DNA from 2 places in the Streptomyces sp. SID8374 genome. Region 2 is predicted to be linked to the other one. Evidence: riboswitches for the same ligand, from Rfam matches in the RefSeq annotation. Region 2 holds a riboswitch; the other holds the start of a gene.
What was found. Region 2 has a riboswitch for S-adenosylmethionine ahead of GTY67_RS07295 (aminotransferase class V-fold PLP-dependent enzyme). Riboswitches for the same ligand answer to the same signal wherever they lie in the genome.

Region 1: linked by a shared signal. The riboswitch ahead of thrC (threonine synthase) and the one ahead of GTY67_RS07295 (aminotransferase class V-fold PLP-dependent enzyme) in region 2 are both predicted to bind S-adenosylmethionine.

What each region holds. Positions count from the first base shown of each region.
Region 1 covers NZ_WWGH01000001.1:4,329,539-4,333,963, forward strand. Annotated here, with positions in the region: gene GTY67_RS19185 (trehalose-6-phosphate synthase) at 1-417, opposite strand, end outside; gene GTY67_RS19190 (glucosyl-3-phosphoglycerate synthase) at 566-1,516, opposite strand; SAM riboswitch class I at 1,681-1,808, shown strand; gene thrC (threonine synthase) at 1,827-3,122, shown strand; gene GTY67_RS19200 (MoaD/ThiS family protein) at 3,164-3,442, shown strand; gene GTY67_RS19205 (cold-shock protein) at 3,862-4,068, shown strand; gene groL (chaperonin GroEL) at 4,394-4,425, shown strand, end outside.
Region 2 covers NZ_WWGH01000001.1:1,620,691-1,625,115, forward strand. Annotated here, with positions in the region: gene GTY67_RS07285 (rhomboid family intramembrane serine protease) at 1-42, shown strand, start outside; gene GTY67_RS07290 (Lrp/AsnC ligand binding domain-containing protein) at 39-320, shown strand; gene GTY67_RS07295 (aminotransferase class V-fold PLP-dependent enzyme) at 383-1,762, opposite strand; SAM riboswitch class IV at 1,969-2,086, opposite strand; gene trpD (anthranilate phosphoribosyltransferase) at 2,173-3,237, opposite strand; gene GTY67_RS07305 (cytochrome bc complex cytochrome b subunit) at 3,362-4,425, opposite strand, start outside.

The DNA.
Region 1 (4,425 bases), 2.7 Mb from region 2:
CGCCTCCTCGGCGAGCGCCCGGGCGAAGGCCCGGTTGTACGTCTCGTACGAGGCCCACTGGCGCCGGAACTCCGCGTCGAAGACCGGCTCCACGGGGGTCTGGTAGAGCAGGTGGTGGACGAACCAGAGCACCGAGTTGGCGATGCCGTTGTACGCGTCGGCGTGGACCTCGGCGTCGATGTCCAGCATCCGTACGCCCGGCTCACCGACCCCGCGCCGTACCGCCTCGCGGTCGCCGTCGCCGAGGGCCGCGCAGACCCAGAGCTTGTCGTCGACGGCGCTCAGCCCGGAGACGAGACCGCCCCCGCCGCGCTTGGCGTCGAGAGTCCCGTCCTCGCCGAGCGTGTACGTGATGGGGCCGCGGTTGGACGCGACGAGAACCTGGGCGGTGGAGGAGGGTGCGTGCTCGGAGACCATGTAGCGGAACCTAGCCCGTAAGGGAAGCCGCCAAACGCCTCAGGGCCCCCGGCCGCTCAAGCCTCACGCGCCCCACGCCTCCTACCGCCCGCGCCTCACGCCGCCCACCGCGCCCGCGCACACCTCAGAGCCGCCGGAGCCCCGCGCCTCACGCCGCCCACCGCTCCGCGTACTCCTCGATCTCCCGCATCGGCGGCCGCTCCTCCGTGTCCACCGCATGGGTGCGCGGCACGAACCCCTCCTCGCCCCGCTCGAACTGCGTCAGCGCGGGCCGCACCAGATGGCCCCGGGAGAGCCGCAGCTGCGCCGTGCGGTAGATCGCCGCGGCCATCCGGCCCAGCGCCTGCCCGTCCTGGTGGCGGTGGCGCCGCACCCCCACGTCGACCTGGCCCAGCGCGTCCAGATCCACGGTGTGCAGGGCGTCGACGAGGAGCCCCAGCTCCACCCCGTAACCGACCGGGAACGGCAGCCGCTCCAGCAAGGACCGCCGCACCGCGTACTCGCCGCCCAGCGGCTGTACGAAGCCGGCCAGCTGCGGCCAGTGCAGATTGAGCAGCGGGCGTGCCACCAATTCGGTGACGCGGCCGCCCTGACCTGCGCTGTCGCCGAGCGGACGGTCGTACATCGCCTTGACGAACTGGACCGCGGGGTCCGTGAGCAGCGGGCCCACCGTCCCCGAGACGAAGTCCGCCGAGAAGTCCTTGAGGTCGGCGTCGACGAAGCAGACGATCTCGCCGCTGGTGACCAGGAGCGACCGCCACAGCACCTCGCCCTTGCCGGGCAGGGCCGGGATCCGGGGCAGGATCGCGTCCCGGTGCACCACCCGGGCGCCCGCCGCGCGCGCCACGGCGGCGGTGGCGTCGGTGGAACCGGAGTCGATCACCACCAGCTCGTCGACCAGCCGGACCTTCTCCATCAGCTCCCGCCGGATCGTCGCCACGATGGCGCCGACCGTGGCCTCCTCGTTCAGCGCGGGCAGCACCACACTCACCGACGTACGGTGAGGGTCGGCGGCCCGGGCGTCGGTGAGCCGGTTCAGCGGGCGGTCGGCGGACGACCAGGAACGCCTGGTCAGCCAGCGTTCCACCTCTTCGAGCACGGTCGGAACTCCTTGCGTGTGAGCGGTATGTGATCCATCTCGCCGTTCGGACGACTATCTCAACAGTCCGGTCCTTCGGTTACAGTCTTGAACAACGCGGATGACCGTCGCATGTCGGGGTCCGTCCGCACACAAACGCCTGGATCGAAGATCCAGTGCCACAGAGCTCATCCAGAGGGACTGAGGGAACGGCCCGTTGAAGTCCCGGCAACCCTCCTACCGGCCGCGAGGTCACGGTGGGGAAGGTGCCAATTCCGTCTTGTGGCGAAATGCGCCGCAAGGAAGATGAGGAGAAAGGGCCTCCGCCATCATGGCTGTTCAGACCATTGCAGGTAATGCCACCACCGCCCCCGTGGACCTCGGTCCCGCCGCGGCGCTTTCCTGCCGCGAGTGCGGCGAGCGTTTCGAGCTCGGCCCCCTTTTCGCCTGTGCGTCCTGTTTCGGACCACTGGAAGTGGCGTACGACCTGCCGACCGGTTCCGCCGAGGAGCTGAAGAAGCGCATCGAGGCCGGTCCGAACAACATCTGGCGCTACGCCCCGCTGCTGCCGGTGCCCGCCGATGTCGCGGAGAAGCCCAATATCAACCCCGGTTTCACCAAGCTGGTCAAGGCCGACAACCTCGCCCGTGAGCTGGGCGTCACCGGCGGCCTGTACGTCAAGGACGACTCCGGCAACCCGACGCACTCCTTCAAGGACCGTGTCGTCGCGATCGCCGTCGAGGCCGCCCGCGCCTTCGGCTTCACCACCCTGTCCTGCTCCTCCACGGGCAACCTGGCCGGTGCCGTCGGTGCCGCCGCCGCCCGCGCCGGACTGCGCTCCTGCGTCTTCATCCCGCACGACCTGGAGCAGGGCAAGGTCGTCATGGCCGCGGTGTACGGCGGTGAGCTGGTCGGCATCGAGGGCAACTACGACGACGTCAACCGCTTCTGCTCCGAGCTCATCGGCGACCCGCTCGGCGAGGGCTGGGGCTTCGTCAACGTCAACCTGCGCCCGTACTACGGCGAGGGCTCCAAGACCCTGGCGTACGAGATCTGCGAGCAGCTCGGCTGGAAGCTGCCCGACCAGATCGTCATCCCGATCGCGTCCGGCTCCCAGCTGACGAAGATCGACAAGGGGTTCCAGGAGCTGATCAAGCTCGGCCTGGTCGAGGACAGGCCGTACAAGATCTTCGGCGCCCAGGCCGAGGGCTGCTCGCCGGTCTCCGCCGCCTTCAAGGCCGGGCACGACGTCGTACGGCCCCAGAAGCCGAACACCATCGCCAAGTCCCTGGCCATCGGCAACCCGGCGGACGGCCCGTACGTCCTGGACATCGCCCGCCGCACCGGCGGCGCCGTGGAGGACGTGAACGACGAGCAGGTCGTCGACGCGATCAAGCTGCTGGCGCGCACCGAGGGCATCTTCGGCGAGACGGCGGGCGGCGTGACGCTCGGCGTGACCAAGAAGCTCATCGAGGCGGGCGTGATCGACCCGGCGCTCACCACCGTCGTCCTGAACACCGGTGACGGCCTCAAGACCCTCGACGCGGTCTCCGCGACCTCGCAGGCGACGGCCACCATCAAGCCGAGCCTGGACGCCTTCCGCGCCGCGGGCCTCGCCTCCGCCTGACGACCCACCGCACCGAGACCGAAGCAAGAAGGGCACCCACCATGAGCGTCAAGGTCCGCATCCCCACCATCCTCCGCACGTACACGGGCGGCCAGGCCGAGGTCACGGCGGAGGGCGCGAAGCTCTCCGAGGTCATCGACTCCCTGGAGAAGGACCACCCGGGCATCGCCGCCCGCGTCCTGGACGACCAGGGCAAGCTGCGCCGCTTCGTCAACGTGTACGTCAACGACGACGACGTGCGCTTCGAGGGCGGCCTCGACGCCGCCACGCCCGACGGCGCCGGCATCTCGATCATCCCGGCCGTGGCCGGCGGCTGCTGATCCGACGACCTTCAGCTGAACAACAGTTGCCCCCTCCGCTGCACAAAGCGGAGGGGGCAATTCTGCATGGTTGAGCGCGGTAGAGTTGGGGAAGCCCCCTTCGCTGCGCGTGCCGCCCGCATATGAGAATGCGCCCGGCCCCGATAAGAAGCAGCCAAAGTACGTGAACCCCTTGAGGCATAAGTGGCCTTTGCCTGGCCCGACTTGCCCGTAAATTTCAGCAATCCCGCATATTCGGGCGTTCGCCCGTGCCCAGAATTCTCGTCCGATTGACCTGTTGCAGAGGGCAGTTGGGCGGATACATTCGGCCGCGGTCGACGCGCTGCGGCGCCGCGCACCCTCTCCTGTCGGAGGGTGAGTTCCGACCCGGGGCCGCGAAGTGCGGTCCCGTGCAAGGGCCAGTTATAGGGGAGTTAGGCATGGCTCAGGGCACCGTCAAGTGGTTCAACGCGGAGAAGGGGTACGGCTTCATCGCGGTCGACGGTGGTGCGGATGTTTTCGTCCACTACAGCGCGATCCAGATGGACGGGTACCGCACCCTCGAAGAGGGTCAGCGAGTTGAATTCGAGATCTCGCAGGGCCAGAAGGGGCCCCAGGCCGACATGGTCAAGCTCGCCGTCGGCTGACGCCCGGCGCGGCCGTCCGACGTCACTACTCACGCACGTAGGGCCCGACCCCGGATCAGGGGATCGGGCCCTACGCGCGTCCCGGGACCGGATGGCCGGACCCGGCCCGGGTCATGGCGGGCCTTGGCCTGAGTCGCTTGCACTCTCGGGGGTCGAGTGCTAATCATTGGCATTAGCACTCTCCAGGTGAGAGTGACAGAAACTTGGACCGGGCCGGTGAGGCCCGCAGGCGCGGTGGGGCAAGGAACCACCACGCAGGCAGGCCGTCCGTCGCGGGCGCCTCTCGGTCCGGAGAATCCACCCCTGTCCGGGAGGACCACTTCACATGGCCAAGATCATCGCGTTCGACGAGGAGGC
Region 2 (4,425 bases):
AAGGTTCCAGCCACGGCCACCGAGGGAGACAGCCAGCCGTGATCACCGCGATCGTGCTCATCAAGACCAGCGTGGACCGGATTCCGGAGATCGCCGAGGCCATCGCCGCGCTGGACAGCGTCAGCGAGGTCTTCTCCGTCACCGGCACCTACGACCTGATCGCCATGGTCCGGGTCGCCCGCCACGACGACCTCGCCGATGTCATCCCCGGCCGGATCAGCAAGATCCCGGGCGTCGAGGGCACCGACACGCATGTGGCGTTCCGTACGTACTCCCAGCACGACCTGGAAGCGGCGTTCGCCATCGGCCTGGACGCGTAGGACGTAGCTTTTCGGCCGGGGACAGGCGCGCTGCCTGTCCCCGGCCGAAGTGTTTGCCAGCCTCAGATCTGTGCGGCCTCGCCCCGGTCCGGGACGCAACGGCCGTCCTCGGTGCGGTACTTCCACTGGGCGCCCTCGCGGACCAGCTCGGTGACCGCGCGCAGGAACCGGTCGATGTGCTCGTCCGGCGTACCGGCCCCGAAGCTGACGCGGATGGCGTTGAGCGAGCGCTCGCCCGGCTCGGCCTCGGGGGCGCCGCACTCGCCCGGGTCCTGCGGGTCGCTGCCGAGGAGGGTGCGGACCAGCGGATGGGCGCAGAAGAGGCCGTCGCGGACGCCGATGCCGTATTCGGCGGAGAGCGCGGCGGCGAAGTGCGAGCTGTTCCAGCCGCGCACCACGAAGGAGATGACGCCGACCCGGGGCGCGTCGTCGCCGAAGAGCGACAGCACCTGGACCTCGGGGACCTCGGCGAGCCCTTCGCGTACCCGGCTCACCAGCTCCTGTTCCCGGGCGACCAGGTTGTCGAAGCCCGCCTCGGTGAGGGCCTTGCAGGCGGAGGCGATGGAGTAGACCCCGATGACGTTGGGCGAACCGGCCTCGTGGCGGGCGGCGGTGGTGTGCCAGTCGACGTCCACGCCGCCGTCGGCGCGCCGGGCGACCTTGCGGGAGGCTCCGCCGCCGGCGAGGTACGGCTCGGCCGCCTGGAGCCAGTCGGCGCGGCCGGCGAGGACCCCGGAGCCGAAGGGCGCGTACAGCTTGTGGCCGGAGAACGCGACCCAGTCGACGTCCAGTTCGGCGATGTCGACGGGGTGGTGCGGGGCGAGCTGGGCGGCGTCGAGGACGATCCGGGCGCCGTGCGCGTGGGCGGCGGCGGCCAGCTCCTTCACCGGCCACAGCTCACCGGTCACGTTGGAGGCGCCGGTGACGCAGACGAGGGCGGGGCCGTAGGGGTCGCGGTCGGCGAGGGCCCGCTCCAGGGTCTCCACCGCCTGGCCCGGCGTGCGGGGCGCGTTGAGGTAGGTGACCTGGGCGTCGCGCCAGGGCAGCAGCGAGGCGTGGTGCTCGGTCTCGTACACGAACACCTGGCAGTTCGCGGGGATCGCGGCGGCCAGCAGGTTGAGGGAGTCGGTGGTGGAGCGGGTGAAGACGACCTGGTCCTCGGCGCGGCAGCCGAGGAACTCCGCGACCGTGCGGCGGCTGTTCTCGAAGAGGTCGGTGGAGAGCTGCGAGAGGTATCCGGCACCGCGGTGGACGCTGCCGTAGTACGGGGCGTACGCGGCGACGTCGTCCCAGACCCGCTGGAGGGCCGGGGCGCTGGCGGCGTAGTCGAGTGCGGCGTAGGTGACTTCACCGCCGGTGACGAGCGGAACAGTGACATCCTGCCCCAAAACGGGCAGCGGGGCACAAACCGACGGGTCGATGGCAGCGGTGGAGACAGACATGGCGAACTCCCGTAAAAGGCAGGCGAAATCAACGCGCCTGCGGATACGCGACGGCGCGGAGAAGGAAGGAGAAGAAGGTGCGCTGAAGGAGGGCGTTCAGCCCAGGACATGAGAAGCCCTGGGACGAGCCCTAACGCATTCGCTTGCTCACAAGAGGCTCCCTAGGGACCAGGACCCCGGGGGCTGACGTCCACTGGACGCCGAGGGGCCCGCGCTTGCCGCAGACCTCGCTGCCTACGGCCTGGTCTTCACCCGGGGCACCCCGCCACGGACGGAGGGTTGCCGGACAGCGGGCCGGGGCCGTAGTCGCTGTCACTCATGACCTGCGCAGCATCTTGCCATATGTATGCGCACGCGCAAGGGCGCAGTCCGGCATCCGGACTGCGCCCTACGTCACACCGTGGCTACCGTCAGGCGTTGCTGGCCGCGACCCACCGCTCCAGCGCGCGCTTGGCGGCCCCGGAGTCGATGGCCTCGGCCGCCACCGCGATCTTCGCCGCGATCTGCTCGGTCAGCGTGCCGGGGCCCGGGTCGAGGGCGACCAGCGCCGCCGCCGAGTTGAGCAGCACCGCCTCCCGTACCGCGCCGCCCTCGCCGTCCAGCAGGCGGCGGGCCACATCGGCGTTGTACGAGGCGTCGGCGCCGCGCAGCGCCTCGACGGGGACCAGCGGGAGGCCGACGTCGCGCGGGTCGAAGGGCTCCTCGCGGACCGTGCCGTCCCGGACCACCCAGACCCGCGAGGTGGCGGTGGTGGTCAGCTCGTCGAGGCCGTCGTCGCCGCGGAAGACGAGCGCCGAGTTGCCCCGCTCCGCGAGGACGCCCGCGACGATGGGCGCCATCCGGGCGTCAGCCACCCCGATGGCCTGGGAGCGCACCTGGGCCGGGTTGGTGAGGGGGCCCAGGATGTTGAACGTGGTCTGCGCGCCCAGCTCCCGGCGGGCCTTGGCGGCGTACCGCAGGGCGGGGTGGAACTTGACGGCGAAGCAGAAGGTGATGCCCGCGGCCTCGGCGACCTCGACCACCCGTTGCGGGGTCAGCTCCAGGTTGACGCCGAGCTTCTCCAGTACGTCGGAGGAGCCGCTCGCCGATGAGGCGGCCCGGTTTCCGTGCTTGACGACCTTGGCGCCGGTCCCGGCGATGACGATCGCGGACATGGTCGAGATGTTGACCGTCTTGGCGAGGTCGCCGCCGGTGCCGACGATGTCGACGGTGCGGCCGGGTACGTGGATGGTGTTGGCGTGCGCGTACATCGCGCGCACCAGGCCGGTGACCTCCTCGACGGTCTCGCCCTTGGCCCGCAGCGCGACCGCGAAGCCGGCGATCTGCGCGTCGGTCGCCTCGCCGCTCATGATGCGGTCCATCGCCCAGGCGGTCTCCTCCGATGAGAGGTTCTCGCCGCGCAGCAGGGGGTTCAGCAGGCCGGGCCAGGAACGGTCCGCCACGCTGTCGCCGCCGCTCGGGGTCACAACGTTCATGGTCCGCTCCAGGGGGTCCACAGCCGGTAAAGAGTCCGGCTCCACCCTATCCAGCCACCGGGACCGCGAAGAGCCCCGTCCATCGAATGGACGGGGCTCCCGCTGTGGCGATCAGGTCAGGTGATCAGTGGTGGCCGTGGCCCTCGGTGATCTCCTTGTACTCCTCCGCGGTGGGCTTGGCGATCTGGTTGTTCTCGCCGTAGTAGCCCTTGCTGAGCTTGGCGCGCAGCTTCTGGACCGGGGAGATCTTGCGCTTGACGCCGTTCTCGTCGACCTCGGGGCCGAGTTCGACCGGCTTGTACTGCTCGTGCGCGGTGAGCGTGTGCAGCTGCCCCGGGGAGAGCGGCTCGTGGATCTCGACGAACTCACCGTGCGGCAGGCGCTTGATGATGCCGGTCTCGCGACCGTGCAGCACCTTGTCCCGGTCGCGGCGCTGGAGGCCCAGGCAGATCCGCTTCGTGACGATGAACGCGATGACCGGTCCGGCGAAGAAGAAGATCCGGACGAACCACGAGATGGCGTTCAGCGACAGATGGAAGTGCGTGGCCCACAGGTCGTTGCCACCGCCGACGAGGCCGATGAAGTACGCCGTGATCCAGGCGACGCCGAGCGCCGTACGGGTCGGGGCGTTGCGCGGGCGGTCCAGGATGTGGTGCTCGCGCTTGTCCCCGGTGATCCAGGACTCGATGAACGGGTACACCGCGGGCAGCGAGAGCACCAGCCCGAAGAGGACCAGCGGGATGAACACGCCCAGGTTGAGCGTGTGGCCCCAGAAGACGATCTCCCAGCCCGGCATGACACGGACCAGACCCTCGGCGAAGCCCATGTACCAGTCGGGCTGGGCGCCGGTGGACACCTGGTCCGGGCGGTACGGGCCGAGCGCCCAGATCGGGTTGATCGTGGCGATCGCCGAGATGATGGCGATGATGCCGAAGACCAGGAAGAAGAAGCCTCCGGCCTTCGCCATGTAGACCGGCAGCAGCGGCATGCCGACGACGTTCTTGTTCGTCTTGCCGGGACCCGCGAACTGCGTGTGCTTGTGGTAGAAGACCAGGATCAGGTGGGCCACCAGCAGCCCGAGCATGATGCCCGGCAGCAGCAGGATGTGGATCGAGTAGAACCGGGCCACGAAGTCGTGGCCGGGGAACTCGCCGCCGAACAGGAACATCGAGATGTACGTACCGACGA